One region of the Thainema salinarum CENA647 genome, then DNA from elsewhere that is predicted to be linked to it. Evidence: predicted binding sites of a transcription regulator. Region 1 holds the regulator's gene; each other region holds the start of a gene.
What was found. Region 1 encodes NtcA, which controls nitrogen genes in cyanobacteria. Its sites were predicted from a motif close to TTTGTANNNNNNNNTACAAA; they were not measured.
Positions count from the first base shown of each region.

Region 2: a site for NtcA is predicted at 2,178-2,197, ahead of pirA (arginine synthesis PII-interacting regulator PirA). Genes of this name have one in related genera too.
Region 3: a site for NtcA is predicted at 3,349-3,368, ahead of AC286M_RS31595 (MSMEG_0572/Sll0783 family nitrogen starvation response protein). Genes of this name have one in related genera too.

Region 1 covers NZ_JBYJZJ010000022.1:751,091-756,286, reverse strand. Annotated here, with positions in the region: gene hisB (imidazoleglycerol-phosphate dehydratase HisB) at 1-513, opposite strand, end outside; gene AC286M_RS10110 (DUF3465 domain-containing protein) at 623-1,090, opposite strand; gene fabI (enoyl-ACP reductase FabI) at 1,238-2,014, opposite strand; gene ntcA (global nitrogen regulator NtcA) at 2,440-3,111, shown strand; gene AC286M_RS10095 (DUF3084 family protein) at 3,333-4,748, shown strand; gene AC286M_RS10090 (ATP synthase subunit B family protein) at 5,141-5,196, opposite strand, start outside.
Region 2 covers NZ_JBYJZJ010000022.1:4,273,054-4,278,249, reverse strand. Annotated here, with positions in the region: gene prfC (peptide chain release factor 3) at 311-1,942, shown strand; gene pirA (arginine synthesis PII-interacting regulator PirA) at 2,255-2,419, shown strand; gene AC286M_RS25510 (UPF0182 family membrane protein) at 2,617-5,196, opposite strand, start outside.
Region 3 covers NZ_JBYJZJ010000022.1:5,672,298-5,677,493, reverse strand. Annotated here, with positions in the region: gene AC286M_RS31610 (MSMEG_0567/Sll0786 family nitrogen starvation N-acetyltransferase) at 1-177, opposite strand, end outside; gene AC286M_RS31605 (MSMEG_0568 family radical SAM protein) at 293-1,417, opposite strand; gene AC286M_RS31600 (Nit6803 family nitrilase) at 1,431-2,456, opposite strand; gene AC286M_RS31595 (MSMEG_0572/Sll0783 family nitrogen starvation response protein) at 2,785-3,267, opposite strand; gene AC286M_RS31590 (transglutaminase-like domain-containing protein) at 3,500-4,120, shown strand; gene ribH (6,7-dimethyl-8-ribityllumazine synthase) at 4,196-4,765, opposite strand; gene AC286M_RS31580 (nucleotidyltransferase domain-containing protein) at 4,936-5,196, shown strand, end outside.

The DNA of each region.
Region 1 (5,196 bases):
CAGTTGCCGAATATGCAGAGTCATCTGAGCGTGATTGACAATGGCAACGAAGAATTCGCGTACCAGTTGCGTGTCGTAGGTGCCAACTCGCTGGGTGGGAATGTCTAAGCCATAGGACAGGTGAGGCCGTCCTGAAAAGTCAAGGGCGACCTGAACGAGTGATTCATCCAGCGGCGCAACAAAATGACCAAAGCGGTGGATACCTTTGCGATCGCCCAGGGCTTGATGAATGGCTTGGCCAAGTGTGATGCCCACATCCTCATTGGTGTGGTGATCATCGATCTCCAAGTCACCCGTGGCGCGTACTTCCAAGTCAATCAAGCCATGAGATGAAATTTGATCCAGCATGTGATCCAGAAAGGGAATTCCGGTTTCAGCGATACATTTTCCCTGACCGTCGAGATTGACCGTAACGTGGATGTCGGTTTCTTTGGTGGTACGGCTGACCGAGGCAATCCGGGCAGCAGTATCTAGATTGTTGACGGTGGAAATTTGGCGATCGCGGGTCTGCATGGGTCAAATAAATAGCTCTCAGGATCTATCCTATCGCGCTAGCTGCACCATTCGTGCGGGCTGATCCGTAACGGTGGTGGAGTATTATCCGTAGCACCATTGGTCGGCATTATTCGTAGCGTTGCCCTTGATGCTCGATCCAGCCTCCGGGATGAGAGCCATTGGGATCATGATGTGTCCAGTGCACCACTCCGCCTTGACTGTTCCACTCGTATTCTCCCCGAAATCGCACTGTGTCTCCTTGACGCAGAGCATCAATCCGGGGTGCAAGGTCAATATTGTGGCTGATGAGAACCGTATGTCCAGACGAGAGGCGAACGATGAAGCGCTGATGACGGGAACCCTCTAAATCATCTGATAGCAACCGATCAACTTGACCTGCGGCTTCTACCATGACGTTGGACGCATGCTGAGCGTAGGCATCCAGAATGACCTGTTCGCTGGCTTGGGCAATCGCTGATGGAGACTGCGCTAGGGATTGATGCGATGGTGGGCTGGTGAAGGCACAAGCGATCGGCGCGATCGCAACTGCCGCCAAGGCGATAACTTGAGGAATAGCCCGCTTTAAATCCGTCATGTCAGGTTGGTTGATGAGTTGATGAATGTTGATGAATTGAGGATCAGCAGAGGAGGATCTGCGATCGCAAATCCTTCTCTGCTGACGATTTATGCGTTCCAGTTGTAGCCAATTCAACTTAGTCGCGGCAACCGTGAACGTACGATCTTACATGCCCATAATTTCGTAGCCAGAATCCACGTAGAGAATTTGTCCGGTAATCCCACTGGCCAAATCGCTGCAGAGAAAAGCGGCTGCATTGCCCACTTCTTTTTGGGTTACAGTGCGGCGCAGGGGCGCTGTGGCTTCAACATGGTGAATCATGTCCAGAATGCCACCAACGGCAGAAGAGGCCAGCGTGCGAATCGGGCCAGCCGAAATGCCGTTGACGCGGATATTGGCTGGGCCTAGATCGGCGGCTAGATAGCGGACATTCATCTCTAGTGCAGCTTTAGCGATGCCCATCACGTTGTAGTTCGGAACTACTTTGACGCCGCCTAGATAGGTCAGAGTAACGATACTGCCGCCCTCGGTCATCAACGGCTTAGCGGCATTAGCCAACTGCACCAGAGAATAAGCACTAATATCTAGCGCGGTTTGAAATCCGGTGCGAGAGGTATCCACAAAGTTGCCCGTCAGGTCATCCCGATTGGCAAACGCAAGGCAATGAACCAAAATATCAACTCGTCCCCACTTTTCCTTTACCGCATCAAATGCCGCAGTTACTTGCTCATCGTTCTGCACATTTAAGGGGAGAAACAGGTCAGGATTGAGCGATTCAACCAGATCAGCCACTTTCTTTTCATGACGACCCCGCTCGTCCGGCAAGTAGGTAATGGCTAAATTGGCCCCGGCTTGATGGAGCTGTTGGGCAATGCCCCAAGCAATGGAACGATTATTGGCAATACCCGTAACAAACGCGTTTTTCCCTGAGAGATTTAGCATGGTCGTCCGTTTATGTCTGTAGTTCAATAGTCAACGTCTGTTCCCAATCCTCTCATGCCAGCTCATCAATTCGTGAGCGATCGCGATCGCAAATCATTTGGTCAGAAGAGTGGCTCAGTAGTCGGGCGATGCGCACCAACTACTTGCAACTCATTGCGCACTCTCAGAGTGACAAGGGATGGCAATATCCACACATAATCCAGTTTCTCCGCTTATGATTGAGGTGAATTATTGGCGTAAACCGAGAAAACCTTAGAAAATCAATCCCTATCCTTAAGAATATGTAGCATTTATCACAAAAAAGTGTTTCAAGAGTAGGTTTTAGTGGGTCTAATATATAGGCGTTGATACAGACGGTCTGTTTCGTCCCATACGTGTGGGTAAATACGTAAAACCAGCACAAACAGGTGGTAGGGCAAAGAGGTATGGTAGTGACGCAAGAGCGACCACTCGCGGATTTATTTAAGCAGCTCAGCGGCGGTATTTTTCCACCGGTAGTTGAGTCATTTGAACGAGGTAAAACCATTTTTTTCCCAGGCGATCCGGCTGAGCGCGTCTACTTTTTATTAAAAGGCGCAGTCAAGCTCTCGCGGGTCTATGAAGCGGGAGAAGAAATTACCGTAGCGCTATTGCGAGAAAATAGCGTGTTTGGTGTTCTGTCACTGATTACGGGCAATCGTTCGGATCGGTTCTACCATGCTGTCGCCTTTACTCCAGTGGAACTGCTATCGGTGCCGATTGAGCAGGTTTCCAAGGCCCTGGGTGAGCATCCGGAATTAGCCATGCTCATGCTGCAAGGTCTATCCTCGCGAATTTTGCAAACCGAGATGATGATTGAGACCCTCGCCCATCGGGATATGGGATCACGGCTAGTCAGTTTCCTGCTGATTCTCTGTCGCGATTTTGGCGTACCCAGCAAAGACGGTATTACGATCGATCTCAAGCTGTCCCATCAAGCGATCGCAGAAGCGATCGGTTCAACTCGCGTAACGGTGACCCGCCTGTTAGGTGATTTGCGCCAAGATGAGATGATTTCGATTCACAAGAAAAAGATTACTGTACACAATCCTGTCATTTTGAGTCGGCAGTTTACGTAGCCTGTGCGTCATTTGTTTATCGATCAGCGCAACACTGATTTGTCGTTGCCTTTTTGTTCTACAGTGAGCTTGTTCGCAATTGACCCCGAAGCTTGGCATTTAAACCTATGCTGGTAGAGGAACGTGGCTATATCTCACGTATAGATTGAAGCCGAGATCCTGACACTACGTCCATTGCGTCGATTGAACAGGCTGTTGCTGTAGGTTAACTAAACTCTTCCATGACCATAGGGTACGTCCTGATTGTGGCTATTCTCATTCTTGGCGGTGTGATCGCAACATTGGGCGATCGCATCGGCATGAAGGTGGGAAAAGCTCGGCTTACCCTGTTCAATCTGCGTCCACGGCAGACTGCGACATTGGTTAGCGTCATAACAGGCAGCTTGATTTCGGCCTCTACTCTGGGAATTTTATTTGCCGTCAGCAGCCAGCTTCGCAAAGGCGTTTTTGAGTTCGAAGAAGTGCAGACGGATCTGCGGGAGGCACAGACGGATCTCCAGCAGGTGCAGCGCGATCGCGAGCGAATCGAAGATGAACTAGAAGAAGCCCAGAGTCGTCAAAAGAAGGCGCAGCAGCGGCTGCAAGAAATTAATAGTTCACTCAACGCGGCAGTAGAGCGTCAGCAACAGACACAGGCACAGCTTAGTCAGACTCAAACAGAGCTACAGCAGAGCGAGCGCAGCTATGGTCAAGCCCAACGTCAACTGCGTCAGCTCTCTCAGCAGGAGCAGGAGCTACAGCAGGAAGTCCAGCAGCTTCAGACGGAACGACAGGCATTGATTGAGCGGGAACGGGAAATTCGGGCGCTGATTGAGGAGCGCGATCGCGAAATTGGCCAACGAGATACTGCGATCGCACGTCAGAAAAACTTACTGGAAGAACTGGAAGCCCAGCAGGATTATCTATCGACCGAGGTTAGACGGCTGGAGCAAGAAGCACAAGGACTGCGTCAAGGCAATGTGGCACTGGCTCGCAATCAGGTCTTGGCTTCGGGTGTATTTCGGGTTGAGCAACCCGAAGCAGCAGTGGATGCGATTCGCCAAATTCTTCAGGAGGCCAATCGAACCGCGCTTCGCGCCGTTTTACCAAACTTCAACGATCCAGAGCAGCAAATTATTTTTATTACGAACCCGGAAGTCCAGCAGCTTGTTGAACAGGTTGATGACGGACAAGCTTATGTAGTACGAATTCTGTCAGCGGCAAACTACTTAGTTGGCGAACCCTGCGTTTTGGAGGAGAACGATCCCTGTATTCAAGTATTTTGGGATGCCGTTCCCAATGACTTGATTTTCGACACAGGAGATGTTGTCGCGGCCACGCCTATTGAGCGCGAGAATTTAACGACTCAGGGCCTGCGAGAGCGATTGTATTTACTCTTAGCAACCTCGCAGTTTCGTTCTCGACAGGCTGGCGTAGTCGTGGACGACGTTGATGTGGCGGGGCGTCCAGAAACCATCTTTCGCTTTTTAGAACAGGTGCAGCGCTATGGGCAGCCCGTCAGCCTACAAGCGATCGCAACTCAGCCCATTTATGCCTCTGGCCCGGTTTTAGTTGATTTGGCTGCCGTACAAGATGGCCGAATTCTGTTCCAAACCGGACAACCCGACCCGTTCCTGCCTCCAACTGGTTTACGTTAGTCATCTAATTCTCTTCGAGGTACGGCTACAGCAGGATCGGTCGGAAGCATTAGCGAGTATGAAGAGCTGCGATGCGGCAACCAGAGAGGGAACAGAATATGCGATCGCGCTAACGTCCTCTGGTAATGCACTTTAGCAGCCTAACAAGACGGGGTATAGCGTCGAAATTGCTGAGATAATTGCCTTGGATCAAGGCTAGTTCAGTCTAGGCATTGAAGTGTTTGGCTCGGTGAATACGGGGGCATCGGTGTTTGACCAAGTCTGCCCCTCCATTTTTGCCTAATTTTTGCCTACAACAAGCTGGAAGGAATTGACAGCTCACGAACCGCTACAAATATCGGGACACGGCAATGCCATGTCCCGATTAAATTCGCCGAATTCTACATGCCGAATTAGCTTAAGTCATCAACCGTATTTTCTGCTTTATCCAAAGCTCGTTCTGCTTTGG
Region 2 (5,196 bases), 3.5 Mb from region 1:
ATCGTCGCAACTTAGGAGGAAGTTTTAGCTATGAATAAAACCTACAATTTTCTTTAGCGAAATATTATTTAGTGGCCGATTAAAGTGCGATCGCACAATTAATTTTGATAGTCGCTTAATTTAACTTAAGATGCCCAATTATGAGCAAACTTTAGCAGAATTCCAGCGTTAAAGGGACTCAGCAAAACGGCTGATTGTGCGTCGCTTCTGAAAAGGTCTCTATAATTACTTAGAAGAGGTCTACGTTTAGGCAGAAGCTGAATGTCTGTCCTGAAGTAGTTTTCGTCTATCTTGTTGAGTTTTGGTGCCTATGACTTCTGCTGCTCCTGCCGAGATCCAAAGTGCTGTAGATTGGCGGCGCAACTTTGCGATTATCTCTCACCCTGATGCAGGTAAGACAACATTAACTGAAAAACTATTGCTGTACGGTGGAGCCATCCACGAAGCGGGAGCCGTCAAAGCTCGTCGGGCCCAGCGCCATGCCACCTCCGACTGGATGGAGATGGAGCAGCAGCGGGGCATTTCGATCACCTCAACTGTGCTGCATTTTGACTATCGCAACTACTGGATCAACCTGCTGGATACGCCCGGACACCAAGACTTCAGTGAAGACACCTATCGCACGCTAGCGGCTGCCGATAATGCGGTCATGCTGGAAGATTCGGCCAAAGGTTTGGAGCCTCAAACGCGCAAATTGTTTGAAGTCTGCCGAATGCGATCGCTACCCATCTTCACCTTTTTCAACAAGATGGATCGTCCAGGTCGCGAACCACTAGAACTGATGGACGAAATCGAGCAGGAATTGGGGCTGAAAACCTATGCAGTGAACTATCCCATTGGCATCGGCGACCAGTTTCGGGGCGTTTATGACCGTCGCACCAAGTCATTTCACCTATTTGAGCGCACAGCGCACGGTAGCAGAGAAGCCAAGGTAGACGTTATTCCACTTGGCGATCCGCGCATTGAGGAGCTGATTGATCCCGATTTGTACTACCAGTTCAAAGATGAACTGGAAATCATTGAAGAAATCGGTGAAGACCTGGATTTAGAGGCAGTTCATGCCGGACAACTGACACCCGTATTCTTTGGCAGCGCCATGACCAACTTTGGCGTCAAGCTGTTTCTCGATGCGTTTTTAGAGTACGCTATGCCGCCGAGTCCCCGCCGCAGTTCTGTGGGTGACGTGGAGCCAACTCAGCCAGATTTCTCCGGATTCGTGTTCAAGCTTCAGGCCAATATGGATCCGAAACATCGCGATCGCATCGCCTTCATCCGCGTGTGTTCCGGCAAGTTCGAAAAAGATATGGTGGTGAACCATGCCCGCACGGGAAAAAATGTCCGCCTATCTCACCCTCAAAAGCTGTTTGCTCAAGGCCGTCAGTCGCTGGATGAGGCCTATCCGGGCGACGTGATTGGCTTGAACAACCCCGGCGTATTTGCGATCGGCGACACGATTTATACAGGCAAACAGTCGCTGGAGTACGAGGGTATTCCCTGTTTTTCGCCGGAGCTATTTGCTTATCTGCGCAATCCCAATCCCTCTAAGTTCAAGCAGTTCCGCAAAGGGGTAAATGAGCTGCGTGAGGAAGGGGCAGTGCAAATCATGTACTCCGCCAATGAATCCCGTCGCGATCCCATTCTGGCTGCCGTCGGACAGCTTCAGTTCGAAGTCGTCCAGTTCCGACTGCAGAACGAGTACAACGTCGAAACTCTGCTAGAACCCCTACCTTATAGCGTCGCCCGCTGGGTCGGCGGTGGCTGGGAGGCACTCGAAAAAGCGGGGCGTTTATTCAATACCGTTACGGTAAAAGATTCCTGGGGTCGTCCGGTTCTCCTGTTCAAAAATGAATGGAACTGCCAGCAAGTGGAAGGCGAACACCCGGAACTAGAACTCAGCTCAATTGCACCTGTCGTCGTTGGGCAACAACCCGAAGAGTTGTGATGAGCGCGATCGCAAAAGCTTAAATCACAAAACCTTCTTCCACTTAGCTCATCAACCATCCCCAACGGTCATTTGTCTCACACGGCGGCAAATGACCGTTGCAGTTAAGGGCAAGATAATGGCCAGAAGCGAAATATAGCGGTTCTAGATAAGAACGAGAGAGGAGAGTGCCTCATTCTGAGGCACTCTCCTCTCTCGTTTTCTCACTCTTAGCTGGAATCACTATAAACATGATTCTGTAACATTAACTACAAAAACAAATTAAAATGCTAGATTAGCAGTAGAATCATTACCGCACTAACAAAGGATTGGATGTTTACCATGAACAGAAAACGTCGTGAAATCATAACAAAAACCGCTGAAGCTCATCGTGAAGCATTACGACAACGGCTCCAGCAAAGGATGGAATCGGCTCGTTCTCGAGGCGATGAAAATCTAGTGCGTCAGCTAGAGCAGGAAGCACAATATCTTGGCTAAGGATCTGAAATCAGTCGTTGATCTAGGATTTTTTCTTGGCTATCTAGCCTAATCAGGTCATATAGCAGCCTCAAAAGCTGGTAAAACGCACCGATTTAACAGCTTTTTGGGCTACTTCAAGTCTTTGTTCTTTCAGTTATACGTTGAGTTTTAAAGCGGAGTTTGTCTGTAAACAAAACTCCGCTTTTCGTTGTTTCTCAATCACTGTTTTCAGCCGCTGATTCTTGAGCCAGCTGATTCAAAATTGTTTCCAGCTCTTGCTGATGGCGGCCATATTCCGCCCAATTGCCCTGCTGCAGGGCAGCCTGAGCATTGTCGTAGGCCGTTTGGGCGGATTGAATTAGCTCAGACATGTTGGCACTATCGGGCACAGCGGGTGTGGGTGCAGCAGGTGGCTGAGGCGCTGCCGGAGCTGTCGGAGGAGCTGTCGGAGGTGTGGATGTAGTAGCGCCCTCACCGAACAGGGCACTCAGCGCTTCTTCGAGCGTATTTCGCATGACCACACCATCCTGATAGGCCACAATCACTCGCTTCAGTTCCGGCAGTTCACCCTGTTCAGCCCGCAGATAAATCGGTTCAACATACAGCAACGATTCCTGAATTGGAATCACCAACAAATCTCCACGAATCACCCGCGATCCTTGCTGGCTCCACAGCGTAAGCTGTTCTGAAATCTCAGGCGTTTGGTCGATACGGGCTTCGATCTGGCTCGGCCCATAAATTAGTTCCTGTTTAGGAAACTCATATAGCAGCAGTTTGCCGTAGTCTTCACCATCGGATCGCGCTGCCATCCAAGCAATCATGTTGTCTTTATTCACAGGTGTAAACGGCAGAATCAGCACAAACTCTTCCTGGTTCTGTCCTGGCAGGCTCATGATCATGTAATACGGCTCCATCACCTGCTGGTTGCCTTCATAGACCTCTACCGGGAAGCGCCAGAGATCTTCTTGGTTGTAGAATACCTCTGGAGTATCCATGTGGTAAGTGAGGTATATGACCGCTTGAATTTTGAATAAATCGAGCGGATAGCGGAAGTGATTACGTACCTGCTCTGGCACCTGATCCGCACCTAGAAACAACTCAGGGAAAATCTGACGGTAGGTTGCTAACACCGGATCAGTTTCATCTACCACGTAAAACTGCATCGTGCCGTCAAACGCATCCACCACCACCTTGACCGAGTTGCGAATGTAGTTTGTGCGATCGCGGATTAGCTCACTAGCAGAACCCCCATTGCCTAAAGCGGCTGAAGCACGATAAGCACGGGCAACAGGTTCAGAATAGGGATAGCGATCGCTAATCGTATAGGCATCAACAATCCACTGAACTCGCCCGTCGATAATCGCAATGTAAGGATCTGAGTCGTAGCGCAGGAAGGGGGCAACGTGGGCAACGCGATCGCGAATTTGGCGATGGTAGTGAATCTTAGACTCACTGGTCAAATAGTTAGAAATGAGTAGCTTGAAGTCGCCAAAATCAAAGGCATAGGCAAGCTGACGCAGTAGACTACCGACGGGCACGCCACCTGCCCCTTCATAGCGAGTTGAGGCGTTGGTATTTCCTTGAGGATAGTCAAATTCTTCAATCGTTGCGCCCGTGAACATGTAATCCTCGGTCAGTTCACCGTAGTAGATGGCCGTCTCTTGCACATCCAGATCGACACTGGTTTGGGGGGGGATATCCTGAACGAAAAATTGAGGCAGACCATCGGGACGTACTACGTTGACCGGACTCATTGCGAATCCATAGCCGTGAGTATATTTCAGCCGCTGATTGACCCAGTTACGCGCCTGTTCAGAAAGGCGAGACGTATCCAGTTCACGGGGAGATAGCATCACCTGACGATAGTTGCCGTCAATCGTGTAGCGATCTACGTCTACATCAGTAAAGCGGTAGTAGGCGCGGATTTCCTGGAGCTGCTGGTAGGTACTCAGCAGGGGGCGATAGTCCCACAGGCGAATATTGCGAATCGTGGGGCTGCTTGCTTCGATGTCAGCCCGCGTTAGGTTGTCTTCCGCTGGGTAATCGTCACGCTCTACGTCACCAAGCTGATAGGCACTGCGCGTAAATTCAATATTATTTTCGATAAAAGGCCGTTCCTTAGCCAGTTCATTGGGAGCCACAACAAACTGCTGCTGGAACCAAGGGTAAAGACCTGCCACCACCGTAAAAACGATGATATAAAAAACTAGTCCATAGGTGGGCAATACAAACCCACTGCGCCACAGGGTGATCACAAACAGCGTGCCCAGCGCTAGGGTAACAAAGCCCATAATCCAGTAGGCGTGTAGGCGAGCATTGATATCTGTAAACCCGGCTCCATAGACAACACCGGTCGGTGAATACAGCAGCTCAAACCGCTGAAGCCAGAAGCCAAACGTAATCACAACCGCGATCGCAGCTAGCAAAACGCTCAGATGCAGCTTCACATTACCCGTGAGTAGATTGGTCCAGCCCCGGTCCAGATTAATCGATCCTCTCAGCACATAGATGACTGCAGCAATGATCAGTCCCCAAAACAGCAGTGCCAGTAGCCAGGACTGAAACTGCTGATAGAAAGGCAGTTGAAAGACATAGAACCCGATATCGGTGTTGTAGATTGGATCAGCCTGATCGAACTGGGTCGGATTGAGAAAACGTAAAATGCTTTCCCAGTGACTGACAGTAGCAGACGCCGCCAGTAGGGCAATGCCAATCGTAAAGGCCAGTGCGATCGCATTCACAATCCAGTCAGCATAGTTGCCCAGTTCTGTTCGCTCTAGCAGATAAAATCTGCG
Region 3 (5,196 bases), 4.9 Mb from region 1:
CACAACCTGATTGTTTTGCTCCTGATCCACGGCCACAATTGGATATGCGTAGGCATCAATCGCATCCTCATCGTGCCCAGTGAATAAACCCTGTTCCTCACAGAAAATCTGCTGCCGCAGGTCAAAATAGGCACTAATTTCGTCAACCGTCGTCGCTAATTTGAATTGATATCGCATAGGTAGTATTCTGAGCAGTTATCCAACACAATCCAACCTGCGTAAGGGCGGGTTATTAGCTGATCCGTTTTGATTGAGCCTCATACGGGAATGCGAAACCCGCCCCTACATGCGTCTACGATTCAAATGTGGACAGGGCGGAACAGGCACCGCATTTGGCACAGCCCGCTTTGATATCTTGCGATCGCAGATTGGCCTGTTTCAGCATCGCGCCCACCTTTTGATAAAGCGTGAACATGAAATCGGTATCGGGGGCGGGATAGTTGGCCAGCGGCGTATCGGTAATCGGCACAAACGGCACCACAAAGGGATAGACACCGATATTGATTAAGCGATCGCAAGCTTCCAATAGCGTTTCCAGCGAATCACCCAAACCCGCCAGCAGGTAAGTACTGACCTGGCCCCAACCGAAGACTTGCACTGCTGCCTCAAATGATTGGAAGTAGTAGCCCACAGGGACTTCAGCTTTTCCGGGCATGATTTTGGCTCGCACAACCGGATCAACGGCTTCCAAATGCATACCCAGGCTGTCGATGCCCGCGTCCTTCATCCGCTGAAACCAGACAAAATCATCGGGCGGTTCGCACTGGGCTTGAATCGGTAAATTCACCCGCGCCTTGATTGCCTGGGCGCATTCTGCCAGGTAAGCCGTACCGCGATCGCGGCTGTTGGGCGTACCCGTCGTCATCACCATATGCTTCACGCCATCGAGTTGCACAGCGGCCTCAGCGACCTCAGCTAACTGCGCCGGGGTCTTTCGCGCAATCGTGCGATCAGCGTCTAAAGACTTTTCAATCGCGCAAAACTGACAAACCGTAGACGAGTCGCGATAGCGCATGCAGGTTTGCTGTACCGTTGTCGCCAGCACGTCGTGACTGTGCAGTAGCGCGATTTTCCAGTAGGGAATCCCATCAGCGGTGGTAAGGCTATAGAACTGCGGCTGACGGGGAAAACTGATGGGCGCGATCTCAGATCCGGCTTCCTCTAGGATCAGAGACTGCGACGTTTGCATGTCTGACAGTTGAGTTTGAGACTGTGCAGAGGGCTGAATCTGAGCGGTGTAAGGCGATTGATTCGCACTACCCGTATAGATCGGCACCATTACCGTCGTGCCCTCAATTGTGACCGCTTTGTGGTCAGACGGGCCAGCGCCTCCCTTGCGACCCGCCACACCCATCTGCGGATCAACCAGCTTCAACCCCTTGGATTGCAGTTCAGTAATGAGGCGTTGTTTGTTCATGTCTGTCCTTGACCTATTTGGCATCACTCGCAAAGGCTGAATGATGGCTGTTGTGACCATTCGTTTCGGTCGTCATCAATGCTGATTCAGTTTCTGTCGGTACATCCAGATCAGGCTGAGCTGTCTTGGGCTGCACCACTGACCATGCTTGAGCATTCATTTGAAGCTGGAGCAAATCGGGGCGGGAATAGTGGCCGACGCTGTCCATCATCCGCTTGCGCTTGGTGATGAGGGAGAAATCCAGATCTGCGATCGCAAGTCCTTCGCCCTCAGTAATCGGTTCACAGAGCGGCACTCCTTCCGGACTGATAATGGCGGTATAGCAGCCACCGCTGAGCGCTTTGTGCATCTTTTCATCGGCAATAATTTGCTGCTTCTGCTCCGGCGTCAGCCAACCCGTTGAGTTGATCACGAAACAGCCGGACTCCAGCGCATGGTGGCGTACCGTCACCTCCATCTGGTCAGTGAAGATATTGCCCACCATCGAACCCGGAAATTGAGCACAGTGAATCTGCTCATGCTGCGCCATCAGCGCAAACCGCGCCAGAGGGTTGTAATGCTCCCAGCAGGCCAGCGCCCCGATTCGACCCACTGCCGTATCGATGACTTTCAGGCCAGCACCATCACCCTGCCCCCACACCATCCGCTCGTGAAAGGTGGGCGTAATCTTGCGCCGCTTCAGCAGCAGCGTGCCGTCGGCATCGAAAATGAGCTGCGTGTTGTACAGCGAACCATTGTCCCGCTCGTTCACCCCCAGCACCACCACCATGCCATGCGATCGCGCCGCTCGGCTCACCGCATCCACAACTGGGCCAGGAACCACCACCGCTTCCTCGTAGAGCTTCATGTGCTCTTTGCCCATCAAAACGGGAGGCCGCACAAAGGAGAAGTAGGGGTAATAGGGAACGAACGTTTCAGGGAACACAATCAACTGCACCCCTTCCTTGGCAGCCTGCGCGATCGCAGCTAAAACTTTTTCGGTTGTGCCATCTTTGCTATGTAAAACCGGACTCAACTGAACAGCAGCGGCGCGAACCATGATGTCTCCTAGCGAACTAGCTTTATAACTCAACAAACTGCGTGATGAATTACAACAGAATCAGGATCAACTAACAAGATGATTAGCTGCGATCGCATTCGTTTTACGACGACAAGAACATGCAAGTTATTCAGGACTTAGAATCATAAATTAAATAAGTTCACATTTTGTAGGGGCGGGTTTTGCTGTTAAATCTATGATAAGTAGTAGATTGATCTACTAAACCCGCCCCTACAGTTTGCGGTCTTATTAAATCCATGCTCCTTAAGTTTTTACATGTAGGAAAAATCAACTAATATCGCAAGCTCTTATCCAGCAGAATCAACAATTACATTGTCCAAGTATCAAGAACGAACGCGCCTTCTTTGCGATGAAGCAGAATAATATCCAGCACATCTAAAGGGTTGATTGGCGTAATTCCGGGAATCAGAGACGGTTCACCATGACCGTAAAGCGCTTGTAGTGCAAAGCGACAAGCATAAACCTTTCCGCCCTCTTCCATGAATTTGACAATTTGATTGTTCATGGCCAGATGTCCTGGAAATGCTTCGTCTCCCAGCTTTGGAAAACCGCGCTGCACCCCTAACGTCACACCAGGCCCGTATAGCAATACAGATGTCTCGAAACCTTTCCGAAGTAGACGAGTAGCCTGTAGTAAATTAACTAGACCAATTGAACCTTCAAATGCAACCGTATGAAAAGCAACTAATGCTTTTTCACCCGGATCTGCTTTTACATCAGGAAAAACTTTTTCCTCATAATCAACCAGAAAATCACCTGTTTGGTAAGCAGGGGTTGTAACTTCAGGCATAAAATATCTCCGCAATAAAACAAACGTAAGGCATGGAATGTTTGTTTCTTTACTGCACCTTAAAAGGCTGAGTTATTCTGTCTCGTATCTACAGTTACAAAACCTGTATCTCTATCATTAAAGATAGGCAATCCAGGAGTGAATTCAATCGATTTAATCCTAGTCAAACGACCCACTATCTTTTTAGACAGGTTATTATTGAGATCGCAGCCTACTCATAAAATATTCTCTTATGGAACAGTATTTGCAGGTTAGTGAAGTCATCGATTGGCAACATCCAGATATTCTGGTCTGTGCCAAACAAATTACAGCGGAGTGTGAGACGCCAACTGCGATCGCACAAGCCTGTTTCGAGTGGGTGCGAGACGAAATTCATCACAGCGTTGACTATCAGATAAATCCGGTAACCTGCCGCGCTTCTGATGTCTTGCGATATAAAACTGGCTACTGCTATGCCAAAAGTCATTTGCTGGCAGCCCTGCTGCGGGCCAACCAGATTCCAGCCGGATTTTGCTACCAGCGACTGAGCATTAACGACAACGGTGCGCCGTACAGCCTGCACGGATTCAACGCCATCTATTTGCCTGAAATAGGCTGGTATCGAGTGGATGCGAGAGGCAACAAAGACGGCGTGAACGCCCAGTTTTCTCCTCCGCAGGAAAATTTGGCGTTTCAAATTCAGTTTCCTGAAGAGGCCGATTTTCCATCCATTCTGGCGGAACCCCTGCCAATTGTTGTCGAAGCACTGCGATCGCAAACAACCTGGGACGACATGCTGCACCATCTTCCAGATATCCCAGTGGAAGCCGCAAACGATTATGATCTTCTACCAAATCTGGTTGACAATCCCTGATTGTGATTAACGCCAAGCTTGCATAGCAAGCTTGGCGTTATCATCGTGAATTCTTACGCTTTGATGGATGGGCATTTAGCCTTCATTAATCGCGGCACTTTTCATGGAGGCAGGCAGGCTCTGTTTTGTACTGCTCGTTAAACCATTTTGCATTTCTTCCGGCAAAATCCCGTGAATCTGCTTCATCAGGCTAGCCATCTCTAGGGCACTCATGGCATAGCTCCAGCCCAGATTGCTCTTGATACCCGCTCGTTCGAGTGCCTGTTGCATCGTATCGGTTGTCAACACACCAAACACAATCGGTACGCCTGTCTGGAACCCAGCAGCAGCAACGCCCTTAGAAACTTCTGCGGCCACGTAGTCAAAATGGGGCGTATGGCCACGAATCACGGCACCGAGGCAAATAATGGCATTGTATCGACCCGAAAGCGCCAACTGTCGCGCCACGAGCGGCACCTCAAAACTACCCGGCACCCAGGCATAATCAACCTGTTCCCCTTGTGGATCAACGTCTACGCCATGTCGCTTGAGGCAGTCTTGACACCCTTCGAGAAGCTTGCCCGTCACTAAGTCATTAAATCGACCAATGACAATCGCGAAGCGCAGCGACTTGGTATCGGCAAAACTTCCTTCAAATACAGCCATAATTTTCCCTTAGCTCTCACCCACACGAGGGGTTACTCATCTCGTTCAATATAGCGCTAATGGGAGCGCTTATTGCGCTACTCTGACTGTGTTTGTCTTGTGCAAACGATATAACAGTGTTGGAGCGATAACGAACCTTTCCTGAACCGAACCTGTTGAGTAAAAGCCACATGATGGAAAAAAGAGGATTCAACTCTACACTTAGTCCTGTACTCAAGACACTTAAACAGTATCTGCAAGAGCAATATTGCGATCGCCTTTATCGGGTCATTTTATTTGGCTCTCATGCTCGTGAACAAGCGACAGCAGGTTCAGATGTCGATGTTTTGATTGTGCTAGATGATCCGGTAGATGCCAGTGCGGAAATTAGTCGCACCAGCGCATTTGTTGCTCAGCTTTGTCTTGAACATAATTTGCTAATCTCTCGCCTA